Regions from separate parts of the Marinobacter sp. BSs20148 genome, predicted to be linked through region 2. Evidence: riboswitches for the same ligand, from Rfam matches in the RefSeq annotation. Region 2 holds a riboswitch; the other holds the start of a gene.
What was found. A riboswitch is a leader RNA that binds a small molecule or an ion and turns the genes downstream of it on or off. The one in region 2 is predicted to bind thiamine pyrophosphate.

Region 1 (10,880 bases), 2.0 Mb from region 2:
GGGCCAGTGTTAATCGCCCCATAGCCGGCGCTACGCATGAGGCGACGCTGCCGCGTGGAAAGCACCCGTTGCAGATTTATTCGATGGGAACACCCAACGGCCAGAAGGTCACCATTATGGCCGAAGAGCTGCTGGCCATCGGTGAAACCGGCGCCGAATACGATGCTCACCTGATTCAGATTGGCGAAGGCGGCCAGTTTTCATCCGGCTTTGTCGACGTAAATCCAAACTCGAAAATCCCGGCTCTATTTGATACGGGAAGTGGCAGTCGAGTTTTTGAAAGCGGTGCCATCCTTTTTTATCTGGCTGAGACGTTCGGACACTTTCTTCCAAAGGACACGGCTGCACGCACCGAAGTACTGAACTGGCTGTTCTGGCTACAAGGTTCAGCGCCTTATCTGGGCGGCGGATTCGGGCACTTTTACGCCTATGCTCCCGAGAAGTTTGAATACCCGATCAATCGCTTCACGATGGAAGTGAAACGCCAACTGGACGTGCTTGATCGGGAACTAGCCGAGCACCATTTTCTCGGCGGCAACGAGTATTCCATTGCCGACATAGCCACTTGGCCATGGTATGGCAACCTGGCGCTGGGAGAGGCCTACGGTGCGGGTGAATTCCTGCAGGTCGAAAGCTACAAGAACCTGCGCCGCTGGGCACAAGAGATCTTTGAGCGCCCCGCTGTCAAACGCGGCCGCAAAGTGAACCGGACTTGGGGTGAGCCTTCAGAGCAACTGCACGAGCGGCATGATGCCTCGGATTTTGATTTGAAAACCCAAGATAAACTGGCATCTTCAACAGTTTGAACTGCCCATTCAGCACATGCTCTGACACTGACACTGACACTGTCGATGTCGGAGGTGCGAACGTTCCAGCCGTGACCTTGGGGCACATCTGCGATCAGACCACTCAGTAAGTACCGAAGGCCCAAGCAGTGCTTGAGCTTTGTCTCCTGTTACAGCGTGATCAGTCCAAAATCCGCAGGCCTGGAATATCCAACGGCTGAGTTAACGCTGATCTGATCCATTAAAGCCCGCCCGCCAAAGGAGAATTGGCTGTTGTAATCAGTGGGATTTATCGGTTTCCTGTCGTAGATTCCTCCTGGCTCATACAATTGCAAGTAGAAACGAAGATTAACAATATCCCCAAAACTCCCATTGGATACGTCGAATCTACCGACACCGTTACTCACGCCGGCAGGCCCTCGATTCAGCTCCAGCGCCCGCATCATCGTGGAAGCCACTTGGTTGGCCTGATATTCGACATCTGCTACCGAGAACGCCTCTTTAAAAACCGTGCGCTCTTCAATTGTAAGAGCATCGCTGCCTTCCTAGAATTCCAATGCGCCGTTTGACACCGAAAACCCTAAGTCTATTTCCTGCAGATCGAGTGATAGAGACTCCACTGCCAAGTCATAAGCACGCTTGATCTCAGCTGACGCCCGTGGCGACACCAGTGGACAACGCCAGCAACATCTCATCCAACCTGGCATTGGTCGCTTCATAATTTTATTGCAACATCTTGTATATATTATTAATAACAAAGCCACTGGTATTCTGAAGGTTATCTTTCGCTCCAAATATTAGCGTTTATCTGTAACACCGTCATTACGCAGTGCTTCCAGGGACAGTGCCATATCCTCAGCAAGAGCATGAACGGCCGCACTGTCAACGTCACGATGGGCAAAAGCGCGTAACCCCATTACTTCTGCCTGCAAGCGCCGTCCAAGGCGAACGGGGTCGAGCCGGGCGTCCAGTTCCCCGATCTGCTGGGCCATATCGAAACGGTCAATAAAGCGTTCTTCCATACCTGCTAACAGACCTTCGGTTTTGCGCCAGGCTGCCTGCTCTCGCTCGCCCAGCTCCAACAGGCTTTTGACCAGCATGCAGGCTCGACTTGGTAATTCCCGATCGCGAAGGCCACCTAGCCCGCGCAAATAAGCGGCAAGCCCCGCTAATGGTGATGGGTAAGCGTGTAAGGTGCGTTCGAACTCGGCCAGCCCCAAGCGAGCATAGCGTTCCAGAGACTCCTGAAACAGCCCATCCTTGCTGCCAAAGGTGGCATAGATACTACCCGGCCGCATGTCGAGCGCTTTCTCCAGGTCCTTCAACGAGGTGGCATGAAAGCCCTTTTGCCAGAACAGCTGAAGAGCCCGTTCTAGAGAGTCTTGGCGGTTGTGAATCGTCGCACGAGCCATGGTTAATTCCAGATTTTTGAGGCAAACATAGGGCGCCAGTAAATATTTTGAGTAATCGCTCAACTCTATATTGAACAATCACTCAAGTACAGCTGCATCCCATTAAATTCGCAATAGCACGCAGCATCAGTTGTAGGCGTTTGCACAGTGGAAGTTTTTAAGCATTGTCGCTAAAAGTTAGTGTGCCACCGAATTTGAGACGGTCTCCGATGCAGCTGTAAAGTATTAACATGCCATTGCATGTTGGTATAGTTTTTGGATTCCGGTATCGTCCTTATGAGACTTAGCCTGTTATACTCGTCTTTCTCAACGGGGTGCCTCCAACAGGCTGAGACCATACCCGCGGAACCTGCCCCAGATAATGCTGGCGAAGGAATTGAGCTTTAATCGGCCGAAAACCGCGTGTGGTGCCCTAAAACCGAGTTTTGAGGTTTAACCACCATGGCGTATTCGCTGCTACAACGCATTGCTCAAAATAGTCACACTGCCCTACTCCTTGCTAAAACTCGGACCGTTTTAGGGCTCTTTATTCTCATTTTTACCAATTTATCCAGCGCGACCGAAAACCCCAACTTGACGGTATACACTCACCCCTCGTTCGCAGCGGAATGGGGGCCAGGGCCGGCGGTAAAAACGGCGTTTGAACAGCGCTGTGACTGCCAACTTAATTATGTGGTGCTCGACAGCGGCGGAGACATTTTGCAGCGACTGAGGTTAGAAGGCGCCAGCAGCTCAGCCGACCTGGTGTTGGGCCTGGACACCGGCACCATGGAACTGGCTCGCTCCACTGGGCTATTGGCGCCGCACAATGTAAATCTGGACGCTCTCGATTTACCCATCCTCTGGCAAGACCCAGTGTTCGTACCCTACGACTGGGGCCACTTCGCGTTTGTTTACGACACCGAGCAGTTGGCCAACCCGCCAAAAAGCCTGGCTGAGCTGATTGCAGCACCAGACGATCTGAAGATCATCATTCAAGACCCGCGCACCAGCACCCCCGGCCTAGGCCTTTTGCTTTGGATGCGCCACGTTTACGGCGACGATGCCGGGGCCAAGTGGGAGCAGCTGCAGAAAAAAATCCTAACCACCACAAAAAGCTGGAGTGACGGCTATTTTTCATTGTTTATGAACGGTGAAGCGCCAATGATTCTGTCTTACAGCACCTCACCGGCCTACCACATGGCCATCGAAAAGACCGAACGCTACCAGGCAGCAGAATTCAGTGAAGGTCACTACCTGCAAGTGGAAGTGGCGGCGGTGGTTGCCAGTTCGCCACATCAAGCGCTGGCAAGAGAATTTTTGGATTTCATGCTAAGCGCCGACTTTCAGCGCCATATTCCGCTGAAGAACGTCATGTACCCGGCCATTGATTTGGGCGCCGAACTGCCCGATGTTTTTAACCGCCTGATACAACCGTCCCGCACCCTGTTTTTTGATCCGGCCGAAGTGGCACAGCACCGGCGCGAATGGGTCGATGAGTGGCTGGAAGCCATGACGCGCTAGCGGACTGGCTAATGCAAAATCCGCTGAGCTTTTGTAACGCCCATCGCGCGCCGCTGAGCCACCCCGGCTTGCAGTTGGCACCTGGTCTGCTGATTGTTCTAACTATTATCACACTGACGGCCACAGGCGTGGTCGCCCTACTGTGGCAGGCACCGGCGCTGAACCCGGAAGAGCTCTGGCACAGCCGTTATCTGCGCAACGTGGTTGTTTTTACCATTTGGCAGGCGCTGCTGTCTGTGCTTATCAGCACGCTGCTTGCCATTCCCGTTGCCCGGGCGCTGGCGCGGCAACCGCAGTTTCCCGGCCGCGGCCTTCTACTCCGGCTGATGGAGCTCAGCCTGGTAATGCCTTCCATTGTTGTGGTTTCTGGTCTGGTCAACGTTTACGGCCGCCAGGGTTGGTTGACCGGGGTTGTGAGTGACTTTATACCGGCGCTGCAGTGGAATCTGTACGGTTTGAACGGCATTGTACTGGCCCATGTATTTTTTAACGCCCCGCTGATTGCACGCATTCTACTGCAAGCGCTGGAGGCCACGCCGCAGAGCCAAAAGCGCCTGGCTAGCCAGATGGGGCTGCGCGGTTTTGTAGTGTGGCGGGTTCTGGACTGGCCGGCCATGAAACCGGTGTTGCCCGGATTGCTGGCGCTGGTGTTTACCCTGTGTTTTACCAGTTTTGCCATCGTAATGACTCTGGGCGGCGGACCAAATGCAACCACATTGGAAGTGGCTATTTACCAGGCCCTGCGCTTTGAATTCGATTTTGGCCGCGCTGCCTTGCTTGCGCTGGTGCAGCTGAGTATTTGTGGGGGCCTGTGGTGGCTGGTTATGCGCCTGGGTGAGCCCACCAGAGTGTTATCGGAACGACGCTTCAGCCAACCGCCGCCGCGGCGCGATAATCGCGGACTAGCACGATTTTGCGATGGCGCACTGGTACTGGCCTTCGCCATTTTCCTTCTGCTGCCACTGCTGGCCATTGTCACCCGCGGCTATCCAGGGCTGGCCACGCTGCCCATGCTTGACCCACAAACACCGCTGTTCCGTGCCACCGTGAAAAGCCTGGCGATTGCCCTGCCCGCTGGCCTGTTAGCGGTCATCGCCACTCTGGCCATTGTTGCAGCCGGGCAATTCCCCAAGGCAAAAATGGTCACTCACAGCGCCGGCTACTTGCCGTTGATAGTGCCACCGCTGGTATTGGGAACCGGTCTGTTTCTGCTGTTTCGCCCTAGCCTGGGCGCAGCCGGCCAAGGAATGCTTCTGGTAGCGCTGATTAACGCCATGATGGCGCTGCCCTTCATTCTTCAGCTGGTTCGTGGGCCGCTGGCAAGCCTGGACCAGCCAAGCCGACAGCTGGCTGACCAACTGGGTATTCTGGGTTGGTATCGCTGGCGCTGGTTGCACTGGCCGCGGCTCAAGCGGCCGTTAGCGTTGGCGCTGGCCTACGGAGTTGGCCTTTCTCTGGGAGATTTTGGGGTGATTGCACTGTTTGGTTCACCTGGTGCACCCACACTTCCGGTGCTGCTGTACCAGCAGCTCGGCAGCTATCACCTGGTTGCAGCAGCGGCCACCGGGCTTTGGCTTATTCTACTGTTGTTGATGATATTCAGCCTGGCTCATGTTCTTACCCGCGCCGCCCGCTTACGCCCATTCGCCCGACCGCAGAACGTATCCGTTATGGACATTCACCATGCTTGATGTTTCCGGTTTAGGTTTTCACTACCCGACTTCACCCGACCAACATGGGCCGAAGTGGCAGTTTGATTTTACGCTGGCACCCGGCGAATGCCTTGCTATTCATGGCGTCAGTGGTTCTGGCAAATCCACCCTGCTCAATCTGCTCGCCGGGTTTCTGCAAGCAAGTGGCGGCTCTATTCGCTGGCGTCAGCAGGAATTGACGCCATTGCCACCTTGGGAGCGCCCGATCACCAGCGTGTTTCAGGAGCACAATCTGTTTGAGCACCTGAACGTTGCAGATAACATTGGTCTTGGCCTTCATCCGGGATTAAAGCTGTCGGGCGCACAAAAGATAAAAATTGCTGCTGCTCTGGAGCGCGTGGGCCTGGCCGGCATGGGCAAGCGCCGCCCGGCGCAACTGTCCGGCGGTCAGCGTCAGCGGGTGGCCTTGCTGCGAGCACTGCTTCGCGGCCAGCCCCTGTTACTATTGGACGAACCCCTGACAGGGCTCGATTCAGACGCTCGTCATATTTTGCACGGCCTGTTGCTGGAACAAAAACGCGACGGTGTGGCGATGATATTGGCCAGCCACGATGCTGGTGACCGCCAGGTACTGGCGGATAATGTGTGGAGTCTTTAAGCTGCTATCCATTAGTTATTATCCTGGGAGTTTGGTAACAACGTGACCCGTGCTGACATGTCGGATTACTCACAACCTGGTCAGAGCGCCTCTGGCGAGCTGCTGATTGACGGCGACCAAATAAGCGCCTGTGGCGACTGGACCCTGCCCTACTACCACGCCCTCTACTCATCCGTTACCGCAGCTGGCCAAGACTCCGACCGCTATCGAACACTTAACCTGCAAACGTTGGGGCGTATAGACACCGCCGGTGCGGCACTGCTGGCTGAACTTGTCGGGCCCCATAACCTGGAGCAGTGGCTAGCGGATAACCCGCAAGCGGTTAGTCGTGAAACCGCCGCGCTTTTAAGTGCAGTCGCAACCGCCATGGCCGATCAACAGCCACTGCCAGCCCCACCCGGCTTTACGCTGTCTGGTTTGGTACGCGATGTCGGCGCCTGGGTAACTGAGTTGTACCAGCTCGTTGTTACCCTTGTTGGCTTTATTGGCCAGATTATTGCGGCCCTGGCGTGGACAACACTGCACCCACGGCGCTGGCGCATGACGGCTTTTGTTGCTGCAGTTCAAGACACCGGGCTGAATGCGGTACCCATTGTAGCCCTGCTCACCTTTCTGGTAGGTGCTGTTATCGCTTTCCTCGGGGCCACCGTATTGGCAGATTTTGGCGCCACCATTTACACCGTTAACTTGGTGGCTTTTTCATTCCTGCGGGAGTTTGGCGTTTTATTGGCGGCTATCCTGTTGGCTGGCCGCACAGCCAGTTCTTTCACCGCCCAGATCGGCGCTATGAAAGTAAATGAGGAATTGGACGCGCTGCGCACGCTGGGCCTCAGCCCCATCGAAATGCTGGTGTTGCCGAGGGTGCTTGCAATGATGGTCAGCCTGCCGTTGCTGACATTTGTAGGGATGATATCTGGCATGGTGGGTGGCGCCCTGGTGTGTGCGATGACGCTGGACATCACTCCGACACAATTCATATCGATTGTGTCTCAGGATGTCGCGTTGAAGCACTTTTTGGTGGGTTTGTCGAAGGCACCCATATTCGCTTTTCTAATTGCAGCCGTGGCTTGCCTTGAGGGTTTCAAAGTCAGCGGCAGCGCCCAGTCAGTAGGCGTACACACCACATCCAGCGTAGTGCAGTCGATTTTTATGGTTATTCTGTTCGACTCCATCGCGGCGCTGTTTTTTATGGAGATGGGCTGGTAAATGACACAAAAAACGGATGGAGAAAACCGATCCCAAACGTCGATTATTCAGGTGCGAAACTTGGAAAACCGCTTTGGCAGTCACGTTGTTCACCAACAACTTGATTTGGACCTGTTTCGCGGTGAAATTCTGGGAGTGGTCGGCGGATCTGGTACCGGCAAGTCGGTTTTGCTGCGCAGCATCGTTGGTTTAGTCAAGCCGTCAGGCGGCGACATTCGGGTATTTGGCAAAGATTTGCTCGCACTACCTGCTCGTCAACGCTCGCTTACTGAACAGCGCTTTGGCGTACTGTTTCAGAAAGGCGCGCTGTTTACCTCGCTTAATCTTCAGGAAAACATTGCCCTGCCGCTGATCGAGCATCGCAAACTGCCGCGACACGAAGCCGAACATCTTGCACGCATGAAACTGGCACTGACCGGTTTATCGGTAAAAGCGGCTACCCAGTATCCGTCGGAGTTATCCGGCGGCATGATCAAGCGCGCAGCACTGGCAAGAGCGCTGGCTCTGGATCCGGAAGTCCTGTTTCTGGACGAGCCCACCGCCGGGCTAGACCCAATCGGCGCAGGCGCCTTTGATCAACTGATTGTTACCCTGCGTGATGCACTGGGTTTAACCGTGTTTCTGGTGACCCATGATCTGGATACGCTCTACAACAGTTGTGACCGGGTGGCGGTACTGTCGCAGAAAAAAGTTCTGGTAGCCGATCGTTTGCAGAAAGTTGTCGAAAATCCCGACCCGTGGATTCAGGAGTATTTCCTTGGGCCACGGGGCCGGGCCGCCAGCTACGCAGTTCAAACTAACCAAGCATCGCAAGCACCCCATTCCCAGCAGGAGTCATCATAATGGAACCCAGAGCCCATCACTTCCTGATTGGGATGTTTACGATTATTACGGCGGCCGCCGCTCTAGTGTTCGCTTTGTGGCTTGGCAAAACCAGTAATGAGCGGGAATGGGCCTGGTATGAGGTAGCGTTTGATTACACAGTCGGTGGCCTTTCTGAAGGCAATCCGGTTCTTTACAACGGCGTCAATGTCGGCGACGTCGTCTCTTTGCGTTTGGTGCTAGAAAATCCTGGGGAAGTTCGAGTGCTGGTGCGCGTCGATGAGACCATTCCGATGCATGAAAACACCCGGGCCAGCCTGGTACTGGCGAACATCACCGGCAGTATGAGCATCGAGTTCAGCGGCGGCAGCCAGAACAGCCCGTTATTAATAGGTAGCCGTGAGAACCCCCCGATTATTCACGCCCAGCGCTCCGGGCTCAGCGGCCTGCTGGACAACAGTCAGATACTGATGGACAAAGCCGACCAACTGCTTAGTAACGCCAACCAGTTATTTTCTAATGACAATATCGAACAGGTGTCTGCCATTTTGAGCAATACCCGTGAGGCCAGTGAAACGCTGGTGCGCAAGAGTGCCGCTCTGGACGAGCTGTTTGCAAATCTGAATCAGGCCAGCGCAAATGCCAGCCAGGCCGCCGCCCAAATAGCCGACGTGTCCGGCACCGCCGATGCGCTGTTGCGTAACGAGGGCCGCTCGGCGCTGCGCTCGATGGACCGTGCCCTGGGTAATTTTGACGCCGTCATGCAGCGGCTGGATACCCTCACCTCCGACAACGCCGGCGCACTCGATGCAGGGCTGCAGGGCATGGGCGAGCTGGCACCGGTTCTGCGGCAATTGCATAACACACTTAATAACCTGAACCGTTTTACCCGCCGGCTGGATGAAAACCCGGCAGGGACACTCTGGGGCGTAGACACTATCAAGGAATTGCCACAATGATTCGCTACTCGAAGAATTTTGTACCGGGTACCCTCTGCGCACTGGTGATGACCGGTTGCACCATTTTTCCGGTTCCTGAAACACCACGGGTAATGGATTTCGCGCCCGCGCCTTTAACCATGAGCCGCGCTGGTGACCAGCAGCCGTACAGTCTTCGTGTAGATACACCGGTGGCATCAGAGCCCATCAACAGCACTCGTATTCTGGCAAAACCCGAGGCTACAGAATTCCGCATATACGGTGGCGTGCGTTGGCGCGACACAGCGCCCGTTGTGATGCGCGATACGATGACGGCGGCATTGCGCAAAAGTCAGGGTTTTAAGCGGGTAATTACGGACGCCAGCCCGGCCGAAGCCGATCTGACCATGGTCACCGAGTTGCTGGCTTTTCAAAGCCAACCCGGCGCTAATCACAGCGATGTAGTCATTCAGCTATACAGCGAAATCATGGTAAATCGAAGTCGCAGAACGGCGTGTTCACAAATTTTCGATATTAAAACAAGCGCCGCCAGTAATCGTTTGGACGACATCATTATTGCATTTGATGTCGCCGGCCAACGCCTGATGAGTCAGCTTGCGCTCTGGGCGAGCGCCTGCGAGGGGCTATCGGCCGACTCAAAAGCGGAAGACCAGTGATCTTAAACGCTTACTTTCGCGGAAACAGGTCCGGCCAGGCTGCCTGCAAATATAATCCCATAGACCACAAGGTCAACCCGGCAGCGAGATACAGTAAAGCGATAGCGATGTCGGCCTGAACCACACCAGGTGGAAAAGCCAGCAGCCCGATAATAGCCGCCATTTGGGCAACAGTCTTAATTTTACCAATATAAGACACCGCTACGCTGGCGCGGCTGCCAATTTCTGCCATCCACTCACGCAGTGCGGAAATCACAATCTCGCGACCAATAATGACGGTTGCCGGCAACGTCAGAATCAACGCCGCATGCTCTTCAATCAGCACCGCCAGAGCCACAGCCACCATAAGTTTGTCAGCGACTGGGTCCAGAAACGCCCCGAAAGGCGTGCTCTGATTCAGCTTGCGCGCCAGATAGCCGTCCAGCCAATCAGTCACCGCAGCCAGTGTGAAAATAGTCGCGCTGACCAGGTAGCTCCATTGCACCGGCATGTAAAAGATAAACACAAACACCGGAATCATCACGATGCGGGAAAGAGTGAGAATATTCGGTATGTTCATTCGTTGCCTATTCGTCGTGCAATGCTGCGTAAATGGTTTCAGCCAGAGTCTTGCTGATGCCAGGAATCTTGATCATTTCGTCAATGCCGGCTTTAAGCAGCTCTTGTATGCCGCCAAAGTAACGTATCAAATCGCGCCGGCGCTTTGGACCTACCCCTTCGATACCCTCAAGGGTGGATTGACGGCGCTTTTTATCACGGCGAGCGCGATGACCGGTAATCGCAAAGCGGTGTGATTCATCACGGATATGCTGAATCAGGTGCAGCCCAGGTGAATCTGCTGGTACCCGAAACACCCGTCCGGTAACCGCATCGATCAGCTGCTCCATTCCCACCCGCCGGGCAGCACCTTTTGCAACGCCAATAAGCGGAATGTCCGTAAGTTCTAACGATTCAAAGACTTCACGGGCAATATTAAGCTGGCCCATACCACCATCAATAAATACCAATGAGGGCCGTTTGCCTTCTCCGGCTACCAATCGCTTGTAGCGACGGGTCAGAACTTGGCGCATGGCTGCGTAGTCATCACCGCCGGTGATACCTTCAATATTGTAGAGCCGGTAATCGCTTTTCAATGGACCGTTTTCATCAAACACCACACAAGAAGCCACGGTATTTTCGCCATGGCTGTGGCTGACATCAAAACACTCCATGCGCGCTGGCGTTTCAGCCAGGTCCAACAGGTCTTTT
Region 2 (10,880 bases):
AAAACTCGCATGGTGAATTTTGGCGGGCTGATTACGCCAGAAGACTCTGCGAAAGGGTTGGTTGCGCTGATTGAAGGGCTCAATCTGGAGAATTCCGGAACCTTCTGGCACAGCAACGGCGAGCAGTTGCCCTGGTAGAAGGAAGACGGTGATAGAGGGTGGGGTGAAAGGAACAGCGTGTTAGCGAGAAGGGCATAGTGGAGAGAAGGGCGTGGTAGAGTATTGCGCCTGAATATTGCGGCGAATCCTTTGCCGGTGTGTTGACGACTTTTGAGGTTTTTATGGCCCGTTTTGAACTGCTGGGTACCGCCACCATTCCGGGCAAAGGCACGGAGCTGCGTCTGCTCCAGCGCAATGATGAGTTTTCGATCAAAATTGCCGGCAAGTCCGGCGAACTGATGAACAGCCGCCTTCACGGCTCCGAAGATGCCTTGGCAACGCTCGCTTGCGAGCGGATTGCCGATCACCCCGCACCACGCGTACTAATTGGCGGTTTGGGCATGGGCTTTACGCTGGCAGCGGCCCTGGGCACGCTGGGTGGTAAGGCTGAAGTAACCGTGGCTGAGTTGGTGCCGGACGTCGTTGAATGGAATCGCGGGCCACTGGGCCTTGCGGCGGGTTATCCCTTAAAGGATCCCAGAACAAAAGTGCACGTCGGCGACGTGGTGCAGCTGATCAAAGACTCCCCGGGCCACTATGACGCCATTTTGCTGGATATCGACAACGGTCCCGAAGGAATGACCCGTAAGGAAAATGATTGGTTGTACACCGCCGCCGGTATTGCCGCCGCTCAGGCCGCGCTAACGTCCGAAGGCATTCTGGCTTACTGGTCGGCAGGGCAAGACCCCACTTTTACCGAACGGATCAAGCGTGCCGGGCTGTCTGTTGAGCCGGTGACGGTGCGTGCCCATCGCCCCGGAAAGGGTGCTAAGCATGTCATCTGGCTGGCGTGGTAGTGGCTTTGGTTATGAGCGCTCTTTGTAAGAATTCTTTGTGTGTATTCCCTATCAGTATTGCGGCTTAAATTAAGGAACCCCGATTAATGTCTTGGATGGTCATGGTTACTCAGATTCTTCTTCCGGTGCTGCTGCTATTTTGGTTTGCACGGTTTCCGGCAGCTGGCTTTCTGGCCTTTGGGCTTCAGGCTATTTCAGTTGGCGCTGTTATTCTGGGGATAGGGCTCGCGGCTTTATGGACTATGCCGCCTTTCTGGATACCGTATGTTTACGCCGTTGTGTTCCTGTTGATTACAGCTTGGCATCTTGTGCGAGGCCGCCTCCTGGGCAACGGATTTTGGCAAGCGTCAGCCGGGCCAACGACGCTGGTGCTTATAGTAGCCGGGTTCGGCTCGATCGGCGGTTATATGGGTTATCTGGCGTGGCTGGGCCGTGAACTCCCGCCGGTAGACACCGTGAATATTGCACCGCCTTTCGGCGCGGGCGACTATCTGGTGGCGCAAGGGGGCTCAGGCAGGCTGGTCAATATTCACCTGCATACACTGGACAAATCGGTAGAGCGATTCCGGCCCTGGCGGGGCCAGAGCCGCGCGCTCGACATTGTACGGATTACGCCATTTGGCCGTCATGTAGAAGGCTGGCAACCCGCTGACCCAGCTCGTTATGTCACCTTCGGAACAGCGGTGTTAGCACCTTGTAAGGGGGAAGTCACCAGAATTGTGGATGGTATTCAGGACATGCAGGTTCCTGAAATAGACCCTGAGAATATAGTAGGCAATTACGTCGCTGTTGATTGCGGTGATTTCTTTGTGGTGTTAGCGCATTTGCGCCAGGGCAGCGTTCAGGTTCGGGCCGGAAACAGTCTGGAAATTGGCGACAAGCTTGGGGAGATGGGTAATTCCGGCAATAGTTCAGAGCCGCATTTGCACGTGCATGCCCAAAGAAGCTTGCCCGAAGAGGCTCCGCTAAGTGGACAGCCTCTGGCTTTGACGATCAACGGAGACTTTTACATTCGAAACGACAGGATTAAGGTCTCGGGCCCCGGCGCCGCACAAGATTAATCCTCACGCACAACGAAAACCGACACGTTACTGTGTCTGACGATGTTTGCACCATTCGAGTGGAGAATGTGCAAGCGATCGCCGGTGCCAGGCGAGTGTGACGCCATGATGACCAGGTCTGCACCGGTTTCTTTGATGGATTCCAGCAATCGGTCATCCAGTTCCACGGCGGTATCTGCCGTCGAGATCACTTTGCTGTCGGTAGCGACGCCGTGTAATTTTCCCTGCTCTTGGGCAAAAGTGTTGAGCTTTTTGGCCAGTTCTTCCGGATTGTGTGCAGCGGCGGACGGATTCGTGTTGGTGACCGCGATGTAGCAGAGTTTGGCGTTATAGTGCTTGGCGATGTCGATTGCCGTGTTGAGCGCCTTTGACATTTGCGCCGTACGTGACAGGTCGACGGGCACGAGAATTTTGCGATACATAGTGTTTCTCCCTATCCACATTCAAACGTGGAGCCATTTCCTTCCACAATTAAAAGCGTGGCAGTAATTCCCGGATATTGCCACGTATGAAGGCTCAAAAGTTTGGACATGGCGTCTTTCTGTCTTCCATGCCAGACTTCAAGAGTACACAAAAAGTGAGGTGTTTCTATGGATCTCCAGAGACCTTTTGGGGGTGGGCGCTAATGACTCACCTGAAGCAGACAGTTTGGGTGATGATTGTGGCAATTCTCGGAGTTGGCAACGTTATGGCGACAGAAGAAGCCGAATACACCGTTGTACTCAAGGATCAGAGCTTTGAGGTGCGCGATTACGAGCCACACATCCTGGCCGAGACCATCGTAGACGGAAAGTTTTCTAACGCCGGTGACAAGGCCTTCGGCCGCTTATTCAAATACATCTCCGGTGACAATGCGTCCCAGCAGACAATTGAAATGACCTCACCGGTCGCGCAGGAAGCTGAAAGCGAAAAGATTGATATGACGTCGCCGGTCGGTCAGAAGCGGGAAAACGACAGCTGGGTCGTAAGCTTTATGATGCCCGCGTCTTATACAATGGAGACGCTGCCGCAGCCCAAAGACCCCAAAATAACGTTACGTCAGGTTCCCAGGCAGCGCATGGCTGTGGTGCGCTATTCAGGCACCTGGAGTGAAAAGGGTTACCAGAACCACAAGAATAAGCTAGACGCGTGGATCAATGAAAACGGCTTTCGCGCGATTGGCGAGCCGGTTTGGGCGCGCTACAATCCGCCCTTTATGCCCTGGTTTTTGCGCCGGAATGAAGTGTTGGTTCCTATCGTAATTCCGGTGGACATTGAGTGATGCTCTGCCAGCCTGCATCCAAAAGCCTTAGTAGCACGTAACGCTTTGAACAATTCTGTTCTGTTAGAGCAAAAGCCATGAGTCCATCCGACGAGTCCCGGGTTATTGAGATGGCCTGGGAAGACCGAACGCCTTTCGAAGCCATTCAGCAACTGTACGGCATGTCAGAACCCGAGGTTATCCGGTTTATGCGCAAGTCACTGAAGCCAGGTAGCTTCAGACTGTGGCGGGCGCGGGTGTCGGGCCGCTCAACAAAACACCTGAAGTTGAGAAGCCCGGACATAAGCCGGGGTTATTGCCCAACTCAGTACAAACAGCGCTAAACCCCTGGCATTACCCCTCCAGTTCTTTGACCCGCTGCGCCAGCACAGAGAAATTAAAGAGCTTGCCCTTTGGCAGTAGCAGCAACAATAACGACACCGCAATCGGTACAAAGGTTGCCAGCAGGAAAGATTCCAGCAAATAGGTGAGCGGCGCCCCCGGTGCGGGAAACAGCATCAACCCGGTAGCTAGGCCGGCAAACGTGCTAATCGCGGCGTTGTAGCTTTGGTAACGGGCGTTGTAGAAGCCGAAAAATACCGGGAAAGCGGCGGCGCAGCACAACAGGTCGGCCAGCAGAAACAGGTAAAGCACGCTGTAGCCTTGGGCCGCCACGAACAACACTGGTATCGACAACAACACAATCAGCCAACGCGATAGCGACAGCAGACTATGGTTGCCCAACTTGGGCAGCAGTCTGCGCAGGTCTATGACCATGATGCTGGTCAGCCCGCTGATGGTGGAGTCTGCGCTGCTCATAATCAGTGCCAGCCCGAAGGGTAGCAGGCCAATCGCAAACCACACGGGCACATCCGCCAGTAGCACGCTAAACAGCGCCACCGAGCCGTCCCCCGGCAAGCCCAAACCGACAAACGCCAGCCCGAATAAGCCCATGATGAAAATGATGGGGAAGCTCAGCAGACCGCTGATAATAAAACCGTTGCGGATAACCTTGTTATCGCGGGCGGCGAAAATGCGCTGCCAGGCGCCCTGATAAAATAATCCGGTCAGCACCACCGCCAGGAAAAAAGTCAGGCCGGATTTTAGGCCGTTGATGTCCAGCGGGTCCAGCAGATGCGGAGCTTTTTCCTGCAAGCCTTGCAGCGCCGGAGCCAAACCCCCGGTGGCCTGCCAGCCAAAACCAATCAATAGCGCCAGGAATGGCAAAATCACCAGCATTTGTACCCGGTCGGTAAAAATAGTGACCCGTAGGCCGCCGTACAGGGTGTACAGCAGGGTGGCGCCCATGACGATGCTGGCGGTTAGCCAAAGAGGAACTGGCGCCAACAAAGACACCATTTTGGCAATGGCCGTCAGGCCCGCTGTCAGGCTGATAAAGAGATAGAAAACCATGATCACCAGCACGAATCCGTACATAACACGGCCATAGCGGCCGAGCACAAATTCGGTGAGGGTGTGGCCTTCGGGCATCAGTGTGCGAATGCGTTTACCCAAGGGAATCATGATCAGCCGCGGCGCCAGGGCACCCAGCGCATAACCGGTAACGGCACCAATACCACCCCAGGTGGCGGCTTGCGCCGGGCCAAAAAGAATCCAGGTGCCCATGGTGGTCGCCAGCAGTGTCAGCAGGGTAGCGGAGCTGCTCTGGCTGTTGCGGGCCACCAGAAAATCGTCCAATTTGTCTTGCTTGTGGCGGGCGTAAATCAGGCCGGGTATGGCAAAAAGTGCAGCAAATAAAACAAGCCACACAAGGGCGGTAGAGGTGCTTAGCATTGGTAAAACTTCCTTGCCGTGGCAGACGGGAGTGTCATCGCCAAAGGTGGCGAACGACTGGGACAACCGGGACAAACCGCAGGGAAAGAAAGGAGCGCACAGGCAAGCGTAAAGCAGGCTTTATCCTTCCCTTCGCCGGCATTACCCGGATCAGGTTCGAAGGGTTACCGCACAAAGTGCGGAGTCTCAGCCATCGCAATGGCGCCCCCAGGAATGTCAGTAGAGTAGGAAGTCTGCTCGTACTTGTCAATTGCAGCTAGTTTGTGGCGGTTTGGCCTGCATATTCGCGCATTCGTTATGCTATGGTTTGGGCTCGACACGGGGTGTCCTGCTTTGCAGGGCTGAGAGCACACCCGTTGAACCTGATCCAGTTCACACTGGCGAAGGGATGTCAGAAGGTGCGCTGGTACCAAATCTGTCCATTCATACCTTCGCCTCAGCCATGAGGTGTCTATGCATAAATCCATCCGTCTTGATCAACAACTGGTTTTGATAACCGGTGCTGCCCGCGGTTTGGGGGAACATCTGGTGCGTGCGTTTTTGCGCGAAGGCGCCAGTGTGGTCATCAACTATCGCAACAGCGCCGAAGCGGCGCACAAACTGGCCGCCGAAGAACCGGTGCGTGCGCTTGCGGTGAAGGCTGATGTGACCGACCGCGCCGCTGTACAGGCGATGTTTGCCCAGGCGCGGCAGCATTTCGGGTTTCCGGTGACCACGGTCATCAATAATGCCTTACCGGATTTCTCATTCAACGGCGATGCTCGCCCGAACGCGGAGCAGCTGACCTGGGAGAATCTGAACCAGCAGTTTGCCGGCGTGGTGGGCGGTGCGCTGAACACCACTCAGGCGGCACTGGCTGGTATGCGTGAAGTGGGTTTTGGTCGCATTGTGAATGTGGGAACCAACCTGTTCCAGAACCCGGTGGTGCCGTACCACGATTACACTGCGGGTAAAGCGGCTTTGCTGTCACTTACCCGTACCTTGTCTCAGGATCTGGGCCCAGACAACATCACCGTCAATATGGTGTCGGGTGGCCTGCTGCGCACCACGGACGCATCGGCTGCTACGCCCGAGGCGGTGTTTGATTTCATCGCAGCCAGCACACCGTTGCGGCGGGTGACTACGCCGGCAGAGTTTGCCGATGCCACTTTATTTTTTGCGTCACCCTGGTCGCGCTCGGTCACCGGGCAGAACCTGGTGGTAGACGGTGGGTTGGTGAAAAACTGATGACGGCTCCAGATGCACATCAACGGATGATGCACATAAATCTTTTTTTGATGGGCTGCGGCCATCATCGGGCAGCCTGGCGCCACCCGCAGTCGGCGGTGGAGCAGTTGGGAGACATTCGCTATTACGAGCGCTTGGCGCAAACCGCCGAACGCGGGAAACTAGACGCCGTATTTTTCGCCGACAGCAATTCGGCGGGCAATGTGTCAGATGGCAGCTGGTTTTACCTGGAACCGCTAACGGCCATGGCAGTCATGAGTCGGGCGACAGAAAAGATCGGGTTTATCAGCACCGTATCCAGCACGTTTTACACACCGTTTCATGCTGCGCGTCTTGTCGCGTCGCTGGATCATATCTCTGGCGGCCGCATTGGTTGGAATGTAGTTACTTCGATGTTTGATGTAGAAGCCCGCAACCACGGTTATGAAGCTATGCCCGGCCACGCCGAGCGTTACCGCCGCGCCGACGAGTTTGTGCAGGCGGTATTGGGATTGTGGGACTCCTGGGCCGATGACGCTTTGCGGTTTGATCGCCAGGGCCATTACGCCGATCCCGCCAAGGTGCGTCCGATAAACCACCAGGGTGAGTTTTTTCGGGTAGACGGACCGTTGAACGTACCGCGCCCGGTACAGGGGCATCCGGTGCTGTTTCAGGCCGGCGCGTCAGAGCCTGGGCGGGAGCTGGCGGCCAGATGCGCCGAGGCGATTTATGCAGTTGCCTATGATTTACCAGCGGCGCAAAACTATTACCGCGATATCAAACAGCGGGTAAAAGCCGCTGGCCGCGAGGTTTACGTGCCGATTCTGCCTGGCTTGGTCACTTATGTGGCACCCACCGAGGCGGAAGCAAAAGCCAAGCAGCGTGAGCTTGATGAGTTGTTACCTGTCGATGCGTCTTTGCGTCAGCTGGCCATGTTTATCGGCCAGGACTGTTCGAGCTGGGATTTGGACGCACCCGTGCCAACACTTCCGCCATTGGAGGAGTTTAGCGGGCCACAGGGTCGTTACAGCACCATTTTACGCATTATCGAAACGGAACAGCCGACTCTGCGCCAGCTGTTGGGCCGGCTGGCGGCGGGGGGTGGCCACTGCACTATGGTTGGCACGCCACGGCAGATTGCGGACAAGATGGAGCACTGGTTCCGCAACGAGGGCGCCGACGGGTTTAACTTGATGCCGCCATCGCTGCCCGGTGGCATCGAAGACTTTATCGAGCAGGTGGTGCCGGTGCTGCAAGGTCGCGGGCTGTTTCGTACTGAATATCAGGGCAGCACTTTGCGCGAACATTTAGGGTTGGCCAGGCCTGATCATCGCTGAAACGCTATTTTTACTGCCCAATATCAAATCACGGTACAAACACTTGCAACAGTCTCCGCTTGTGCAAGTCGGTACCCACACAAACAGGAACACAATATGACAGAACAAACCTTGGACAAACCATTGGTGATCGCAGGGCGGCAGTTCACATCGCGCCTTATGGTAGGCACTGGCCGCTACAAAGACTACGATGAAACCGCGCGGGCACTTTACGAAAGCGGTGCCGAGGTCGTAACGTTTGCCGTGCGCCGCACCAGCATTGGTCAGAACCCCGACGAACCCAACCTGCTGGATTTTCTGCCACCAAACCGCTACACGCTGCTGCCTAATACCGCCGGCTGTTACGATGCCCGTTCTGCGGTGCGTACCTGTAAGCTGGCCCGCGAGCTGCTGGATGGCCACAATCTGGTCAAGCTGGAAGTGCTGGGCGATGACGCCACTCTTTATCCGAATGTGGTGGAAACTCTAAAAGCGGCCGAAGTGCTAATTCGTGATGGCTTTGACGTGATGGTGTACACCAGCGACGACCCCATTGTTGCGCTGGAGCTGGAGAAGATCGGCTGCTGCGCGATAATGCCCCTGGGCTCGTTGATTGGCTCTGGCCTTGGTATTCAAAACCCCCACAACATTCGTCTGATTGTCGAGCGCGCGAGCGTGCCCGTGTTGGTGGATGCCGGTATTGGTGCCGCTCACGAGGCTGCTATGGCGATGGAACTGGGGTGTGATGCAGTATTGTTGAACTCGGCCATTGCTCATTCGCCAAACCCTATTGCCATGGCCCGTGCCATGCGACTGGCGGTGCAAGCCGGGCGTGAAGCATTTCTTGCCGGACGCATGCCCCGCCGCCAACTGGCAGATCCGTCATCACCGCTGGTCGGGCGCATCGCCGGCGCCTAACACCTCGATTTTAAGATGCAGCGTTGACTGTTGCCAGGCTTTGTTTTGTTCGCAGAGTCTGGTTTTTAATGTCTGCTGGGTTAATTCTGATTTTCCATATTGACTGCTTTACCTCCGCGACCCGGCGCACGAGCGCCGCCTTCGGCCTCCATTTGTACGCTTATGCGCGGTGCAGCCACGTCCAGATACAGGTCTTCCATACGTCGTTTTAGCAATAGATTGAAGGCTCGTGACACATCCCACTGGTACTCTGGTTTGGTGCGCATACGCATGCGCAAAACCGGACAACCGTCTTCAAACGCGTGAATACCCTGCATTTCAAGGGGCGACCAGATCAGCCAGCGCATGGCGGGATCCGCACGCAGTTCTTCTGCGGTGTCAGTCATCAGTTTGATGGCGTCATCAATAGGCAGGTCCGGCGGTACCCGGATCTTTATCAGCGCAATGCCAAACTGCCGTGACATATTGTGAATCGAGCTGATTTTGCTGAAGGTAATGTGGTGTACCACCGCTTCCAGGTCCCGCAGCCTCACGGTGCGTAGATTGAAGCCTTCTACCGTGCCCATAAAACCGTTGATTTCTACGAAGTCGCCCACCGACATTGAATCTTCCACCACAATAAACAGCCCGGTGATTAAATCCTGTACCAGCGTCTGGGCACCAAAACCGACCGCCAGACCGATAATACCGGCACCGGCCAGCAGCGGCGTAACGTCTACCCCGACAATGGAAAGGCTGACGAGAAAGGCCACCACAACAATGATGATCAAAATGGTGGTGCGGAGAATGGGAACGATGGTTTGGGCGCGCGCTGCCCTAAGGCGTTTTTTGCGGTCGCCACGGCGTACAGCACGCTCCAGAAGCTCATCGGCAAAGGTCCAGGTTAAGCTGGCGACCAGCCCCGTAACCGTCAGCGCAAACAGGCTGTCTGCCAGGCCAGCACTGAGGGATGGCTTGTCGGCCAGCCCTAGCAGGGACAGATCCCATACTTGCAGTGCTATTTCAAAGAATGCCAGCCATAACGCAATTTGTAATAGGCGATAGCCGAATTTCACCAGGCGCCGGCTGAAGGTGCTCAGGGACTTGTGGCGGGAGCTGCTTTTCTGAATGCCGACAACGCCCTGCGCTGCCAAGGTGACAATCAATACCAGTGAAACAATAAGCGCCTTGCCCAGGGCCGCATCGCCTGAACCGCCTTTGGCAAAAACAGCCACCATAGAGGCGCCAATCGCCAGCAACAACGGAATATGCCAGAGCCGTGCCAGCAGGCCGACGAGTTCCCGCCATACGCCTTGATTCTTGCGCTGGTTATAAGGCTGGTTGCGTATCAGATGGGTGATCGGGCGGCGGTTGCGGATAATCACGAAGATTGCCAGCAGGGCACCAAACATGCTGAACACCAGTGCCAGAGTAGAGGCCAGATCGGCGCCGAGCTGCGACACCAGCTCTGCCGATCCGAGAGCGTCTTCCAAAGCGAACATGGCACCGATAATGAACAGTGGAAACAGCGTACGCTTATGTAAAATAGCAACAGCGGCGGTTCGGTGGCCGCTGGAAAAAACCGAAATCATGACATCGAATAATGATGTCAAAAGGCGGCCGCACAGGCTGATATAAGCCAGCACAAGAACGGTGCTTTGCGCGGTGTCTGAAATGGCCAGCATGCGCAGACCCAGCAGCAGGAACAGGCCAACCAGTGTCAGAATCCAGGGGATTATCCGGCGTGCAAAATGCGCCATCAGCATCCACGGCTTAGCGCGCCGGGGCATTTCCAGCGGCCAGTCGCGGCGAATAAACAGCACTCGGGCCAGGCGCGACAGGCTGTACAAAAGCGCCGCCCCCAGTGCCAGCCCGATGGCGGTTTCTGCCACCACCTTGAATGAGGCAGCGGCTATAAGTCCCTTGCTGGCGCTCAGCGCGTTATCAAAATTGACTTTCCAGCGCCCCAGTGACTCACCAGCAGCACCGCCAGAGCGTGTAAGATCATCAAAAAATTCCGCCAGCGCCCCCAGCAGGCCCTGCTGAGTGGGCGAGTTTCGCTGATCTTCAATGGCTTGCGCCTGCAGGCCCTGTTGCAGAGTTCGCAGCTGTTTGATCAGGTCTTCGCGGCTGCTGTCGTCTTGCAGGGCCTGAATGGTAATTTCAAGTGACTGGCTCAATTCTTCTGCAGAAGCCGTTTTTTTCTGTTCTTCCTGGCTCGATCCGGGCAGCCCCGGAATTGCTGGCAGCGACAACCCCTGGGCCTGGGTTGCGGTGGCCGCAAGGCACAGCAGCGCAACACCTATAACAAGCGCAAAAAATGGTGCCGTGAACAAACGGGAACCCATGGGTTGGCCTTTTATGTGCGGTAGTATCATCAGCGTACCGCGCGTTGTAGATCTTCCAGGAA

Region 1: linked by a shared signal. The riboswitch ahead of thiB (thiamine ABC transporter substrate binding subunit) and the one ahead of MRBBS_RS17825 (3-oxoacyl-ACP reductase) in region 2 are both predicted to bind thiamine pyrophosphate.

Annotation. Positions count from the first base shown of each region.
Region 1 is NC_018268.1:1,923,359-1,934,238, reverse strand. Features, by position in the region: gene yghU (glutathione-dependent disulfide-bond oxidoreductase) at 1-806, shown strand, start outside; gene MRBBS_RS08750 (TetR/AcrR family transcriptional regulator) at 1,583-2,197, opposite strand; TPP riboswitch at 2,498-2,590, shown strand; gene thiB (thiamine ABC transporter substrate binding subunit) at 2,639-3,700, shown strand; gene thiP (thiamine/thiamine pyrophosphate ABC transporter permease) at 3,712-5,391, shown strand; gene MRBBS_RS08735 (ATP-binding cassette domain-containing protein) at 5,384-6,010, shown strand; gene MRBBS_RS08730 (MlaE family ABC transporter permease) at 6,068-7,216, shown strand; gene MRBBS_RS08725 (ABC transporter ATP-binding protein) at 7,217-8,059, shown strand; gene MRBBS_RS08720 (MlaD family protein) at 8,059-8,997, shown strand; gene MRBBS_RS08715 (ABC-type transport auxiliary lipoprotein family protein) at 8,994-9,632, shown strand; gene pgsA (CDP-diacylglycerol--glycerol-3-phosphate 3-phosphatidyltransferase) at 9,643-10,191, opposite strand; gene uvrC (excinuclease ABC subunit UvrC) at 10,199-10,880, opposite strand, start outside.
Region 2 is NC_018268.1:3,897,987-3,908,866, reverse strand. Features, by position in the region: gene MRBBS_RS17860 (SDR family oxidoreductase) at 1-138, shown strand, start outside; gene MRBBS_RS17855 (hypothetical protein) at 282-956, shown strand; gene MRBBS_RS17850 (M23 family metallopeptidase) at 1,043-2,017, shown strand; gene MRBBS_RS17845 (universal stress protein) at 2,014-2,439, opposite strand; gene MRBBS_RS17840 (SOUL family heme-binding protein) at 2,643-3,278, shown strand; gene MRBBS_RS17835 (TIGR03643 family protein) at 3,356-3,601, shown strand; gene MRBBS_RS17830 (sodium:solute symporter family protein) at 3,612-5,051, opposite strand; TPP riboswitch at 5,162-5,270, opposite strand; TPP riboswitch at 5,361-5,457, shown strand; gene MRBBS_RS17825 (3-oxoacyl-ACP reductase) at 5,505-6,278, shown strand; gene MRBBS_RS17820 (LLM class flavin-dependent oxidoreductase) at 6,278-7,594, shown strand; gene MRBBS_RS17815 (thiazole synthase) at 7,691-8,491, shown strand; gene MRBBS_RS17810 (mechanosensitive ion channel family protein) at 8,572-10,848, opposite strand; gene MRBBS_RS17805 (DUF1499 domain-containing protein) at 10,848-10,880, opposite strand, start outside.